Regions from separate parts of the Paenibacillus sp. 7523-1 genome, predicted to be linked through region 4. Evidence: riboswitches for the same ligand, from Rfam matches in the RefSeq annotation. Region 4 holds a riboswitch; each other region holds the start of a gene.
The links. Region 4 has a riboswitch for cyclic di-AMP ahead of CHH60_RS00730 (3D domain-containing protein). Riboswitches for the same ligand answer to the same signal wherever they lie in the genome.

Region 1: another riboswitch for cyclic di-AMP. It lies ahead of CHH60_RS28495 (3D domain-containing protein); the one in region 4 lies ahead of CHH60_RS00730 (3D domain-containing protein).
Region 2: another riboswitch for cyclic di-AMP. It lies ahead of CHH60_RS29105 (C40 family peptidase); the one in region 4 lies ahead of CHH60_RS00730 (3D domain-containing protein).
Region 3: another riboswitch for cyclic di-AMP. It lies ahead of CHH60_RS19025 (hypothetical protein); the one in region 4 lies ahead of CHH60_RS00730 (3D domain-containing protein).

Annotation. Positions count from the first base shown of each region.
Region 1 covers NZ_NPBR01000032.1:50,776-54,371, reverse strand. The annotation lists gene CHH60_RS28505 (HD domain-containing protein) at 1-352, shown strand, start outside; gene CHH60_RS28500 (TatD family hydrolase) at 664-1,434, shown strand; cyclic di-AMP (ydaO/yuaA leader) riboswitch at 1,677-1,931, shown strand; gene CHH60_RS28495 (3D domain-containing protein) at 2,203-3,387, shown strand; gene rnmV (ribonuclease M5) at 3,540-3,596, shown strand, end outside.
Region 2 covers NZ_NPBR01000034.1:29,085-32,680, forward strand. The annotation lists gene CHH60_RS29100 (hypothetical protein) at 1-528, shown strand, start outside; cyclic di-AMP (ydaO/yuaA leader) riboswitch at 789-926, shown strand; gene CHH60_RS29105 (C40 family peptidase) at 930-1,400, shown strand; gene CHH60_RS29110 (GNAT family N-acetyltransferase) at 1,692-2,204, shown strand; gene CHH60_RS29115 (c-type cytochrome) at 2,359-2,718, shown strand; gene rbsK (ribokinase) at 2,793-3,596, opposite strand, start outside.
Region 3 covers NZ_NPBR01000017.1:103,392-106,987, reverse strand. The annotation lists gene CHH60_RS19030 (glutathione peroxidase) at 1-220, opposite strand, end outside; cyclic di-AMP (ydaO/yuaA leader) riboswitch at 589-761, shown strand; gene CHH60_RS19025 (hypothetical protein) at 880-1,275, shown strand; gene CHH60_RS19020 (HAD family hydrolase) at 1,446-2,129, shown strand; gene CHH60_RS19015 (Nramp family divalent metal transporter) at 2,292-3,587, opposite strand.
Region 4 covers NZ_NPBR01000002.1:138,040-141,635, reverse strand. The annotation lists gene CHH60_RS00745 (PspA/IM30 family protein) at 1-99, opposite strand, end outside; gene CHH60_RS00740 (hypothetical protein) at 222-563, opposite strand; gene CHH60_RS00735 (polysaccharide deacetylase family protein) at 715-1,506, shown strand; gene CHH60_RS00730 (3D domain-containing protein) at 1,633-2,307, opposite strand; cyclic di-AMP (ydaO/yuaA leader) riboswitch at 2,310-2,508, opposite strand; gene CHH60_RS00725 (amino acid ABC transporter ATP-binding protein) at 2,774-3,499, opposite strand; gene CHH60_RS00720 (ABC transporter substrate-binding protein/permease) at 3,486-3,596, opposite strand, start outside.

The DNA.
Region 1 (3,596 bases), on a different contig from region 4:
TTTTATGGATCGCAGGTTGTATAAGTATGTAGAGGTTGAACAGATCGATGTGGAAACGATTGAAGAAATTCGGGTTGCCTTTGTCGAAGCAGGTCTTCATCCCGAATATGATCTGGAAATTGATTTTCCGACGGATCTTCCGTATGATGTTTTTCGTCCGGATGAATCGACAGACAAACAGATTCTGCTGCTGGATAGACAGGACAAGTTGCATGAATTGTCCGAGGTTTCGGACATCGTCCGTTCAATCAGCGGAATACATCGTGGTAAGCATCATCTGTACTATCCGCAAAACAAGGTGGACGCCATCATTCACGAGCTGCCATCTCATATTCGCCCATACTTCTCATGATCATGAAGTGAGCCGTGAGGAGCAAAATTATTACAAATTAGCTATGATAGAAAGAGTTTCTATTTCGAGATATTATCATGATACAGTAATCTGCTTTAATGGAGAGTATATGTAGATCGACATAATTTTGTAATGTATACTTTTTTTTGAACAAGTTGAGACCATAAGAGCTCCTATATATAGTAGAAATTAATTTTGGTAATTCCACATGTTGTACTCTGAAAAATCAATGATGATGATAAAATGGGTGCATTTTATAGGATTTTGATTGGGATAGAAAACAGTTATTCGACAGGAAGGGAGAAATACAAATGATGTTATTCGACACACATACACACCTGGATGCACCGCAATTCGACGAGGACCGCGAGGAGATGATTCAACGTGCTGTAGATGCCGGGGTTGGCCGTATGATCAATGTCGGTTTCAACCGGGAGACCATTCCATCCACGATGAAGCTTGCCGAAACGTATGATTTTATATATGCAGCTGTAGGCTGGCATCCTCAGGATGCCATTACGATGCAGGAGGGCGATCTCGAGTGGATTGCGTCTCTGTGCAAGCATGAAAAAGTCGTTGCCATAGGCGAGATTGGCCTGGATTATTATTGGGACACTTCACCCAAGGATGTGCAGCATCGTGTATTAAGACAACAGATCGGACTGGCTCGTGAACTTAACATGCCGATTGTCATTCATAATCGTGACGCTCATGAGGATATTGTCAAAATTTTGCGCGAGGAAAAGGCTGGAGAAGTCGGGGGTGTGATGCACTCATTCTCTGGAAGCTGGGAAACGGCAAAACTCTGTCTGGATCTAGGGTTCCATCTATCCTTCGGGGGACCAATCACGTTCAAAAACGCCAAGCAGCCAAAAGAGGTACTGGCGAAGGTGCCAATGGACCGTTTTTTCATTGAAACTGACTCCCCATATCTTACACCACATCCTTATCGTGGAAAACGAAACGAAACAGCGCATGTACGTCTGGTTGCAGAAGCAGCTGCGGAAATTAAAGGCATTTCGGTAGAGGAAATTGCTGCAATAACGACCAAAAATGCCATGGAACGATTTGGGATTCGTTAAAAAACGAAGCAAATGCGGTGAAAAAGAGAGGTAGACGGAGCGAATTTGCTTTTTGATCCAAATAAATGAAGAATATTACAATATTTTAACCAAATATTTAGAAAAACGTACTTGAACAACGCTTTACAACATGCATCGAAACAGGATATCATCTTTTCAGTGAATTGTTGTGCGGAAAATTGGACAGATGTTCGGGGGATGAACAAAGGGACACTTTCCGATGACACAACAATACTTTTCATGAACCGATCTCGCTGAGTCTCCGTTAACGGAGAGCGGGGGAACCAATAGGGCTTAAACATCAGTGTAAGCAGCTGATGCGCATCGTTTCGCTGACCCAAAAGCAGCGGATGCACTTGCGAAGCGCTATTTGATTTCTTCTTTGGGTCTCGGGGTGAATTCAAGGGCATCCGCCATGAGCGGGTGACCGGAGATAGGGCGGCTCTCTTTCGCCCGAACCCGACAGCTAACCTCGCAAGCGGAAAAAGAGAGGCAACCTCGTGCATGAATTTCCGATATTCAAAATCATTCGGAAGCCACGAAAGAGTTCCTCTTACACTCTTTCTTTGGCTTTTTTGTTTTTGAATAAAAGAAATAAGGTCATCATACGGTAAGAATTCAGGTGGTGACATCATGTTGCGAAGAGTGGTTCATGGTGCAGAGCCGGTCATTGAGATATCGATCAGTTCTGTAGAAAATTTGGTATAGTCGCGTCAAAGACATCATGCATTAACTTTAGACGGCGAGGCTATGAAGGAGGACGGAGAAGTGGGCACATTCCAACCAGAAGAGACCCATGAGTCACGATCATCCAGTAAGTCTTACGCGTTGCGGTGGAAGCATGAGAACATGCGTCAAATGGCACTGATCGCTATTTTCTCAATCGCGCTTACAATCATGATCTTGTTAGTCGTTTACGGTCAAGCCGGGAAACAAATTTCGCTGGTTATTGATGGCAAAGCTCAAGCGGTAGAGACTCGTACAGGAATGCTTCAAGAAATGCTGGAGGAGCAATCAATCACAGTCAGCCCCCATGATGAGGTATCCATGCCTTTGAACGGGGCAATCGCAGATGGAGACCGCATAGTTATTGAGCGGGCCGTTCCAGTCAACATTACGGCAGACGGAGACACCAAGACTCTGTATACAACCGATTCATCGGTAGAAGATGCAATTCAGAAATCTGGAATTGAAGTTGCCAGTGAGGATAAGGTTTATCCTGCGCTCGCAACACCAATCAAGGCAGATATGAAAATTCGCGTAGTGCGTGTAACAAAGCGTACAGTGGAAGTGGAACAGCCGATTGCGTACAAAGTAATCAAAACGGCTGACCCTAGCTTGTACAAAGGTGACAATCGCGTCATCGTAAACGGCAAAGAAGGTACACTTGTACAGCATATCGAAAAGGTGTTTCAGGATGGAGAGTTAGTCTCCAAAAAGATGGTGGGCAAATCGGTATCGACCAACCGTGTCGATAAAGTTATTGCTGTCGGAACCAAAGCAAAACCAGTTGTGAAGCAGCCGGAGATTCAGACGGTATCGGCCCAAACCTCCACAGCAAAGAAAGAAACGACAACGAACTCGAAGAAAACCGCTGCATCAGGCAGCAAAGTGATTACCGTCTCAGGCACTTCTTTTAAATATTCCAAAGTACTTAAAAATGTATCGATGACCGCGTACTCTTCTGAGGAGCCTGGCATTGGTACAAAAACAGCTTCCGGTACCCGGGTAACTGAAGGACGGACCATTGCGGTCGATCCAAAAGTGATTCCGATTGGCTGGTGGGTGTACATTGAGGGCCTCGGCTTCCGTCGTGCGGAAGATACCGGCGGCGCCATTAAAGGCAACAAAATCGATGTGTATTATGACAGTGTGAAGCATGCCCTGAATTTCGGACGTAAGAAAGGCAAGACGGTATATGTGATCGGTCCGGTGAAGCCGGAAGCGAACTAAAATCGTTTTACTTTGAAATGGGAATGCTATAAAATAGTTGCATGAATGAATCATGCGGAATATGCGGCGGTGGAGTCTGAATAGACTCGCCGCCGTTTGGCAGAGAAGAGGATATTCCTCTTCTTTTTGCGTTAGAAAGGAAGAAATGGAACATGATAAAAGAAGTCATTGTGGTAGAAGGACGCGACGATACCGTCGCCATCCGGCGG
Region 2 (3,596 bases), on a different contig from region 4:
CACTTCAATCATACAGAAGAACGTATTCCTTTTATACGTGGGATCAAGGCACTGTGGAAACCGATGATGCTGCTTCATTTCATTAAAACGCTATTATTACTGCTGCCTGCGTACTGGCTGATCCCCAAGCTGTATAGTATCTTTCTGGATGGATTCCACTCGCTGCAGCTGCTGCTGCCAGGCATTCCATATGTAGCTGGATGGATCGTGTATGGATGGATCGTACATCATGCTTTGTTATATATGCAGTTTGGCGTCACAGCACCCGAGAGTCAGGGCGGGGTAAAAGGTACATTTCTCGGTCTATTGCTCGCCTTGCGTCATATCATTTCTCTCATTGGTATCGCAGTGGTTCTGGGAGGAATTCATCTGCTCATCTTCGGTGCCTTCACATCTGCGTCGTGGTTCCTGACAGGTCTCATCGGTCTGATCCTGCAACAAACCTATCCGCTCGCCAGATGTTTGTTGGATATATGGAAGATATGTGCTCATTTCCGCCTTTGGCAGTCCAAGTCCTCCAAAGGTTAAAAAGTGTAATGAACCGCTCAAAAATTGTTACCATCTTCATGTAAACTTGTGTCAATGTTTACGCTTCAAAAAAGCAAACCTCAACCTTTCCCCGTCAAAGGTCGAGGTTTTTTTTGCTAATTTTCTTGTTAAACGTTGCCAAAGCTTTACTCCTCTGTTACAATAATCGCAGTGAGTTTTTAGTAACAACTTTGTAATCTTTACCTTATGAATTGTAACTACTTAAAATTAAATCGTCATTTCTTGATTTCGCAGGTGCACAACTAGCATAGCCAAATTCCTGGCACCTGGGAAGCGGGGGAACCAGTTATGGGTGAATTGATCTTGCTACAGAGGGATCATAGGGGACCTTCAACCGAATCCTTAAGCTAACCTCGCAGGCGTTGGAAGGGGTATATCTCTTGTTCAAAAAGAAATTAACAGCAGCTGTCCTTAGCTTAACATTCGCACTATCGCTTGGAGCAGGCAGCGCATTCGCAGATTCAAAAATGGATAAAGTAATTGATTCAGCAATGGGAACTACATACAAAAGTGGTGGAACAACGCTTAACGGCTTTGACTGCTCTGGATTCACACGGTATGTATTCGAAAAGCTGGGCATCGATTTGGCTCGTCAATCCAGTTCCCAATTCGACATGGGTGACTCGGTATCCCGCATGGAAATGAGACCAGGCGATCTGGTATTCTTCAATACAACGGGTAAAGGGGTTTCACACGTAGGGATTTTCGTGGGTGAAGGTAAGTTTGCACACTCCTCGTCTTCCAAAGGAGTTACCATTAGTTCTTTGAGTGAGAACTACTGGGCCAACCGCTATGTTGGCGCTAAACGGATTATGAGCACGGACGCATATGAGTCACTGGCCCTCGACTAGGGACAAGCTGAGCAACATCATACTGTAACGAAGCATAAATCAACCGCCCGGTACATTCTCCGCAGGAATGTATCCGGCGGTTTTTTTGTGCTTGTTCGTCCATGCCCTTATGATGTTTTTACCCATCCTACTATAATATAAACGAAATTCCCGGAACTTTTGTTTCACTTTTTTTCAAGGAAGCAAAACCTTGCCAAATGCCCTCCTCTTTTGTAGAGTAAAATCAGGATTAAATATGAAATGACATATGTTATAAACGATTAGCGTATGACTAGAAGTAGCTTGTTCACAATGAAAGGAGCGTGCAGTGGTGTGGATGAAGCTTCTGTAACGTTTCACGTTGTGCCGATGCAAGAAGAACATGCAGCATTGATCTGCAGCTGGACATATGAACCACCCTATAACATCTATACCTGGCTGCCCTGGGAACAGATGAAGGCGCTGGAGGTTGAATTCGGGGACGAGCAGCTTCGAAAAGAGCAATATGCTGTTGTACTCGGAGAGCAGGACCAACTTTGCGGATTCGTTCAATTCTTTCCTCTTGAAGGCGTGACGCGCATTGGACTTGGTATGCACCCTGAACAGTGTGGACAAGGTCGCGGTACTGCCTTCGTCTCTGCGATCGTGAAGGAAGCCATTCGGCGGAACCCTAGTCATGAGATCGATCTCGAAGTGCTCACCTGGAATACGCGGGCTATTCGGGTTTATCACAAGGCTGGATTTGTCACCCAGGATACGTATGAACGACAGACACCAAGTGGTTTGATGCCTTTTTATTGCATGGTCTATGAAGGACCTCGTTAACCCTTAAACCGCATAACCAAAAGAAATTCATGCCCGTTTATGTGATTAGTTCAAAAAATTACCACAAAATGCTATGATGTCTTAACAGGTTCCGTTATAATGATATGGACAGTTTCAGTTTAGATGATCTTTCATTCTGGAGGGGACATAACGGATGCACAAATGGATCATGAGCGGGGTATTTTTTGCAGCATGCGCATTGGCTATTGTATTAATGTTTACGCTTCCAGGGAAAGAGGAAGTGGCTGAAGAAGCGAAACCAACCATGCCGGAAGTCGCAATGGATGCCGGACAGGCTGAAGCACTGGTCAAAGCCAATTGTATCACGTGTCACGGGGATCAGCTTCAAGGTGGCGTAGGACCTGCTCTAGCTAACATCGGCAGCAAGGATGATGTGGAGAAGATCTACTCTACCATTGTCAAAGGTAAAGGCGGAGGCATGCCTTCCTTCAAGGACAAACTGAAGGACGAGGAAATTGCCAATATCGCGATGTGGCTGGCCGAGAAGAAATAAGGATAACGAGATACGCAGCAAAGAGGCCCCTGCCTTCCCTCTCGGGAATGGTACGGGCCTCTTCGTCATATCGTTCAGCCTCTGGCTGAGTGTTCTGCCAAAAAGGCTTCCACTTCACGTGCATACGGCATCCCCGACTGGGCGCCGAGCTTCGTTACGGATAACGCGGCCGCTCCCATGGCATAGCCTACTGCCGCGTCCAGGGTTTCCCCGCGCGCAAGGGCTACCGCCAGCGCGCCGTTGAAACAATCGCCAGCGCCGGTCGTATCGACGGCGCTTACGGGGTAGCCCGGCGCACGGCAAGCGCCGGCACGCCCAGCCTGTACGCGGCCGCCAGGCGCTGCCGCGTACACAGCCCCCTCGGGGCCGAGCGTCGTGACGACAGCGGCCCCGAGCGATGCGGCGAGCTCTGCGACCGCCGCATCCACGTCTTCCGGCCGGAGATCATCCCGGCCGGTAAGCACGGCAAGCTCGCTGCGGTTCGGCGTGACCACGTCGACGCACCGCAGGAGCTCCTGGGGCAGACCCGGCACCGCTGGAGCCGGGTTGAGCACCACCAGTGCGCTGCCTTCTGCCGCCAGTTCGGCGGCGCGGGTGACCGCTGGCAGCGGGATCTCCAGCTGCAGCAGCACCGCTGCGGCTGCAGTCAGGCTTTTTACCGTATCCGCCTCTTCCAGCATCTCCGGCACCACTTGTCCATTCGCTCCAGGAATAACGATAATCCGGTTGTCTCCCTTGGAGAGCCAGATGGATGCTGTACCTGTTACAGTGTCTTCCAATACACGAACCTGCGAGGCATCTGCCCCACTATCCGTCAGACTGTGCAGCAAGCGTTCCCCAAAACCGTCCGAACCCACTGCTCCAATCATCTTGGTCTG
Region 3 (3,596 bases), on a different contig from region 4:
CGGAAGATCCTTTTTCCTGAGCGAATTGGTTACTTGGGAAGCCTAGTACTTCAAACTGCCGGTCTTTGAATTTGTTATAGAGTTCCTGTAAGCCTTCAAATTGCGGGGTCAGACCACATTTGCTCGCCGTATTTACAATTAGCAGCACCTTGTTGCGATAATCGGACATCTCGACTTCCTGGCCCCGAAGGGTATTGACTTTGTAGTCATAAACGGACATGATCAGTCGCCTCCATATCGTATAATGGGTTAATGATACCTATAGTTATATTATATTGCTTACAATTAGATAATGCAAAACTAATTAAATAAATTCCTATGTTTACTTACAGATATTTAAAATTACATACGTTTTTCATAAGGACGAGAATTAGCGAGATTCACAGAGATGGATGGAGAATGGATTGGTTGTAAGCGATATCATTGATGTGTAATGCCTTAAATTCGTCCATTCGCTGATCTGACCGGACTTTACACTAACATGTCGCGGGTGTATGATTCATATCGTAATTTCTATTTCAATTAAACTTAACATGAACAACGAAACAAACGATAATATCGCTCTGGTCAATACATGAAACAGGAACGATGTTTTAATCGCTGAGTTTCCATTCATTCATGGGTGGGAAACGGGGGAACCAATCGGAACGGCTGTCATTGCAGCTAATCCATGGGGTGAATTTTTCGGTGCAAGCCGGAAATAGGGCGACTCTCGCGCCCGAATCCGTCAGCTAACCTCGTAAGCGTTAAAGGGAGAGGCAACAAGCCGTACGCATATTCATGGCGTTTTCGTCATGGGTTATTCAAGAAGCGTTCGGGAGGCCTTGGTCCCCCACGCTTCTTTTTTGTTGTCTTTTCACGCCAAGGGAGGAACGAACGATGGATAATGAGATGATTCTAGTAACAGCACCGAATGAAGCAGGCCGCAAGTTTATCAAGCTGTTGATGTACAAAAAAATGCCGTTTGCCGTTCTGACTAACAGTGCAGGGGAAGAACGGAAGCTCCGCAGAATCGGAGTGGAGAACGTCATTCGCATGAATACAGCTGAAGCTCAGAAGTGGTTTCTACCGCAGTCGAGTGTAGGCAACGTTTTTATTTTCGAGAACAGTTTGAACCTGACCTGCCGCTATTTGCAGATCTGCCGTTCCTGGACCTCCAAATCACTATGTGTGATTACGGAACAGAGTCACCCCAAAGGCATTTACCGCGGGATGGGAGCTGACCGCATTGTGTATTCCCTTAATGGAGAAGTTGGCTTCTTGCTTAATGGTTAATGTGATAGCTGCCGATTGATCCGGTGTAAGGTGCCTGTTATAATTGAACTTGTGGAAAAACGGAATTCTGAGGAGACTCATGCATGATGGTGGGTCTTCTTTTTTATTTGAGCATTAATGTACATTGCTGATTTAGAGATTGCGTTCATGGCTAACAAGGAGGAATAGGCGTGCCGGATGTACGGGGGTTAAAATGGTTGTTCTTTGATGTAGGAGATACGCTGGTGGACGAATGGGAGCCGGTAGATGATATTATAGGGCAGTTTGTAAAAGAAGCCTGCTTGCTTGGATATCCGGTGAAAATAGAGGAAGTGCGAGAGATATTTGCCTCGTGTTACCGAAATTATGAGCAGTGGCCCATGAGGGTAGCCATTCGAACGCTAATCAGCGATGAACGTCATAGGGAGCAGATCCAGGAGAAGTTGAAGTTCCGGAAGGAATTGGAGAAACCCTTCGCTTCTGCTGACGCGGTGTTGAAGGAATTGTCACACCATTATCGAATTGGCATTATTGCCAATCAGAGTCTAGGGACAGCAGAGCGCCTGGAGAGCTACGGTCTGCGGAGGTACGTGGATGTACTGGCTTGCTCGGCAGAAGAAGGCGTATCCAAGCCGGATCCGGAACTCTATGCTGTGGCTTTGAAGCAGGCGGGATGTGAACCCCAGGAAGCAGTCATGATTGGGGATCGGATTGATAACGATATCATTCCTGCCAAGAAGCTGGGGATGCGAACGATTCGGATTTTGCAGGGCTATGGACGATTTCAGCCTGAGCTGGAGGGCCAAGAGCATGCAGACTGGACCATCGAAGCCTTGGAGCAGATTATTCCACTGCTTGTGCCTTCTGAAGGTTAGCGGATAAAATTAAAAAGAGATGACCTTCGCGTCATTAAATACTGGACAAGGCAAGTGTACGGCAAGCTAAAAGGCTGATCCCCTCAAGTATATTCTTGATGAGGGATCAGCCTTTTTTTATAAATCTATAGTAAGAGGGAAACGGTTTTAGCGCTATATAGATTAAAACAGCATGATGGTTTGGATAATCAGATAAACGTTCAGAACCACAATCACAGCAGCGATGATCCAAGAGACGACTTTGAGCCACAGTTTGTTGGCGAATGCGCCCATGCTTTTTTTGTCACTCGTAAACATCACAAGTGGAATAACGGCAAAAGGCAGCTGCAAGGATAGAATCACCTGGCTCAAAATCAGCAATTCTTCCGTTCCATGTTCGCCGGCGATAGCCGTCACAATAACGGCAGGGATGATCGCAATTAATCGGGTCACGAGCCGGCGGAGCCAAGCCGGAATCCGAATGTTCAGGAAACCTTCCATGACAATCTGTCCGGACAGTGTACCTGTAAGCGTAGAGTTCTGACCTGAGGCCAGCAGAGCGACACCAAACAGGATACTTGCAATGGTTGTGCCCAGCAGAGGTGTGAGCAAGTGATAAGCATCTGCAATCTCAGCGACCTGTGTCATGCCTGCGCTGTGAAATACAGCGGCTGACACAATGAGTATGGCAGCGTTGATAAACAGGGCCAGGGTCAAAGCGATCGTTGAATCCATAGTGGAGTAACGAATGGCTTCTCTTTTCCCCTGAGTTGTCTGTTCGATCTGCCGGGTCTGCACGATGGATGAATGCAGGTACAGATTGTGCGGCATAACCGTTGCTCCAATGATTCCGATGGCAATATACAGCATCGCTGGATTCTGTAGTATCTCGGCACTTGGTACAAAGCCGGTGAGTACCCCGCCCATATCCGGTTTGGCAAGAAACAGGTCAATCCCGAAGCAGAGGGCGATGGTTGCCATCAGCACGATGACCAGTGTTTCCAGGGCGCGGAAGCCTTTATTTTGCAGCAAAAGGATAATCAGAACATCCACAGCCGTAATAATGACGCCGTATAACATCGGGATGTTGAACAGGAGCTTCAGTGCGATGGCTGAACCGATGACCTCAGCCAAATCTGTAGCAGCAATGGCCAGTTCGCACAGAGCCCAGAGCATAATGACAACCGGCATACTGAACCGTTCGCGGCAAGCTTGGGCCAGATCGCGTCCGGTTACAATACCAAGCTTACCTGCAAGGGACTGTAATACGACGGCCATAAGGTTTGAGATTAAAATAACGGATAATAGCGTATAACCGAACTTGGAACCGCCGGCAATATCTGTTGCCCAGTTACCCGGGTCCATATAGCCGACAGCCACCAGATAACCGGGGCCGACAAAGGCGAGGAATTTTTTCCACCAGACGGCGTTTTTCGGAACTTTCATGGAGCTGTGTGCTTCCCCGAGGGAGGGAGCCATGCCTGCTGC
Region 4 (3,596 bases):
GATATATTGATCCGTCATTTTGATTGGATCTTCTGCCTTGTCAATAATGGCATTAATGTTAGACATCGTTAAATCACGCAAACGTTTGAAAATGGACATTATGGTATTCCTCCTAGTCGATTTACATCTTGTATATAATCATACATACGTGGTAACCTTCATCCCGTTTCAATTTTACCAAAAAAAATCATAAAACACGATTCAGATTCACCCAAAATATACTATTTTGTATCATTCGCCAGGGTTAAATGATCATCGAGCAGCTTTTCCGCCGTCTGTACGATCTCATCAATCTGTACACGTGTAATGGCGTCAAAATGAATCCCCATAATAACGGTTACAGTCACCTTAAGAGAATTTGCGGCCTTACGTGCAAGACGCTCACACAATTCCTGTTCCTTATGCCCCGGTATATGGACTGCCGTCCCCACCACGCGTTCTCTTTCCGGATAAAAGGTCGCCACAGCCCCTATATGAGCTTTCCCACCCGTGACCAAAAATATCTTATCTTCTCCAGCTTCAATGACCTGCAAACGAACCGATTTCAAATCATACGTACCCATCCTAATCCACCCATCCTTTTGGAGTATATGTAATGGTGGAATTATGAGCTTAATGACTGAATTGGACAATGAAACATCTCACATTTATGCATAATGGACCATCAACACGGGCATACCAAAGAGAACGCAATTTGACAAAGGAGGCTATATCATGCGTATTCGCCTCATCGCATTCTCCATGTTGATCCTTATCTTTATGAGTGGAAGCTATTCACCTGGACAACTGCTGGCAAAACCCGTTCGAGAGAGCATGCCTGCTGCAAAGCCGGATCTATCTGAGGATGAACAGCTGACACTCGGTCAGCTAAGGCAGAAATATGCCGATACGTTCAAGACCAATGGTCCTTCAACCAGACAGGTAGCACTGACTTTTGATGATGTACCTGATCCGCGCTTCACTCCGCAGGTATTGGATATTTTAAAGAAATATAATGTTAAAGCGACTTTCTTTATTGTTGGCAACCGGGCAGAGAAACATCCCGACCTCGTCAGACGGATCGTTAGGGAAGGTCACATTGTTGGGAACCACAGTTACAACCACCCTGAATTCAGTAAGCTGTCTTTGAATGCTTTTCGCAAACAAATTCTACATACCGGCGACATTATTCGTAAACTGACCGGGTATACACCAAAAATGATTCGTCCTCCATACGGGGATATTAATGAAAAACAGCTGCAATGGGCCGCAAGACAGCAATACAGCATCGTCAATTGGAATGTGGATTCGCTGGATTGGAAAGGCCTTAGCAAAGAACAAGTGAAGCAGAATGTCTTATCTGCAGTCAAACCAGGCTCCATCATTCTTCAACATGCGGGCGGAGGCGTGGGCTCCAATCTGTCCGGTACCATTGGAGCACTTCCGGAGATTATAGATGAACTGCGATGCAGGGGCTTCAATCTGGTGACTTTGGACGAGATGCTGCAATTGCCAAAAAGCAAATAATACTCGGCTTAGTAGAGGAAACACATAAGTTATGAATTAACAATCTTGCGCGTTTTAATAAAGACAAAGGGTACCCTTATTACGCGTTCATCGTGTAATAAAGGCACCCTTTTGTAGCACTGATACTTATTTCAAGATATAAAGTTCAACGTCCTGAAAACCAAAGGTACTCACAGACTTCTGGCTTCCAGGAATGAAAATGTCAATTCGTTTCCCTTTGATCGCTCCACCGACATCCCGGGCAGTAGCCACAAATGCCTGCTTAGGCAGCGCCGGATGGGAGTGACCCGTAACAAGAACCTTTGTACCCAGTGGGATGACACTAGGGTCTACTGCAATCGTGCCGAGTTCAAGTGGATTACCGAAGTAATCAACAGCACCCCATCCACCATTTTCGGAAGCGGCTGCAGAGTATGCTGTTGCTTTCACATCAATGGATTTACTATAATCAAACGTTTTGCCCCAGGCCTCAACGACTTTATCGTCAGCATTTACATCAAGGCTAGCGGTCGCAATCGTCTTTGCACCTGTAGAGCTCTTCGCAGCTGGAGCAGCTGAGGCTGTGTTTGCTTTTCCAGGAATCGTAATTTTCAAACCACCATAAATGTTGTAAGGTGAAATATCACTGTTTGCTTTAACCAGTGTGTTCAGTCCAACTCCATATTGTTTCGATAAGGTATAGAAGGTATCCCCCTCTTTGGCCACGTGAACAGAATCAGCGTGAGCTGGAACGGCCTGAATGAGCATTGCTGCTGTCAATAGGGCTGTTGCTGTTTTGGCTATAGTTCTCTTCTTAATCATGGTCTTCCTCCCTCATTGTGCCTGCGAAGTTAGTTGTCGGATTCGGATGGAGGAAACCACCCTATAGGTCTCTGTTACATTCGTCTTGCGTTATGTATCCCTAATTCACCCCAAGCAGCGTGCGTTTCAAACTTCCCCCCACGGTCTGCATCATTACATCCTCCACACTTCCTCCTCAGGAAGTTTCGGCAGGAACAATATATCACAATTTTGTAACCAAGGTCCGTAGTAAATGTTACCAACTGTATTGAACAACACATTATGCGGCTTTAGAAATAAGGATTTTTCTTGTTAAAGAGCGATCAAGCAGCTCTGGAACGATGACAGAAACGTTACTTTTACGACACTGGATACTTATCCATAATCAAAAAAACAACCCTGCTAACGTGACGTGAGCAAGGTTGTTTGATTTCTTTTTTTGTTCGTTCTATTTAATCCGGTTCACTGACTGGATCATGCTCAAAGGTTATGACAAGACTTTACCGAGGAAGTCACGTGTACGTGGATTCTTAGGTTGACCAAATACTTCATCCGGTGTGCCCTCTTCCACAATTACACCGCCATCCATAAAGATGATGCGATCACCCACTTCACGGGCAAAGCCCATTTCGTGGGTAACAATAACCATCGTCATGCCGCCTTCAGCCAGGCGTTTCATAACGTCGAGTACTTCACCAACCATTTCCGGGTCAAGTGCAGACGTTGGCTCGTCAAACAGCATCACATGCGGCTGCATCGCAAGCGCTCTGGCAATGGCAATCCGCTGCTTCTGTCCACCAGACAGCTGACTCGGATAAGCATCTTTTTTATCCAATAACCCAACGGTTTTGAGCAAGTCTGTGGCGATCTGCTTGGCTTCCTGTGCAGATTGCTTTTTGACTTTAATCGGGGCAATGGTAATGTTTTGCTCCACGGTTTTATGCGGAAACAGATTAAAGTGCTGGAACACCATCCCCATTTTTTCCCGGGTTGCATTAATGTTGTGTTTGGGATCTGTGATCGATACGCCTTCGAAATTAATTTCACCTGAAGTAGGCTGCTCCAACAAGTTAAGACAGCGAAGGAAAGTACTTTTGCCTGATCCTGAAGGACCAATCACAACAACGACCTCGCCCTTGCCAATCGTGACATCTATGCCTTTAAGTACTTCGTTTTTATCGTAGGATTTGTATAGTTGTCTAACGTCTATCACTTGCACTCAACTTCCTTTCCAGTCGACCCAGCAGCTTGGACAAAATAAATGTCAATACAAAGTATATGGCTGCTGCAATAAGGAACGGATTCATTCC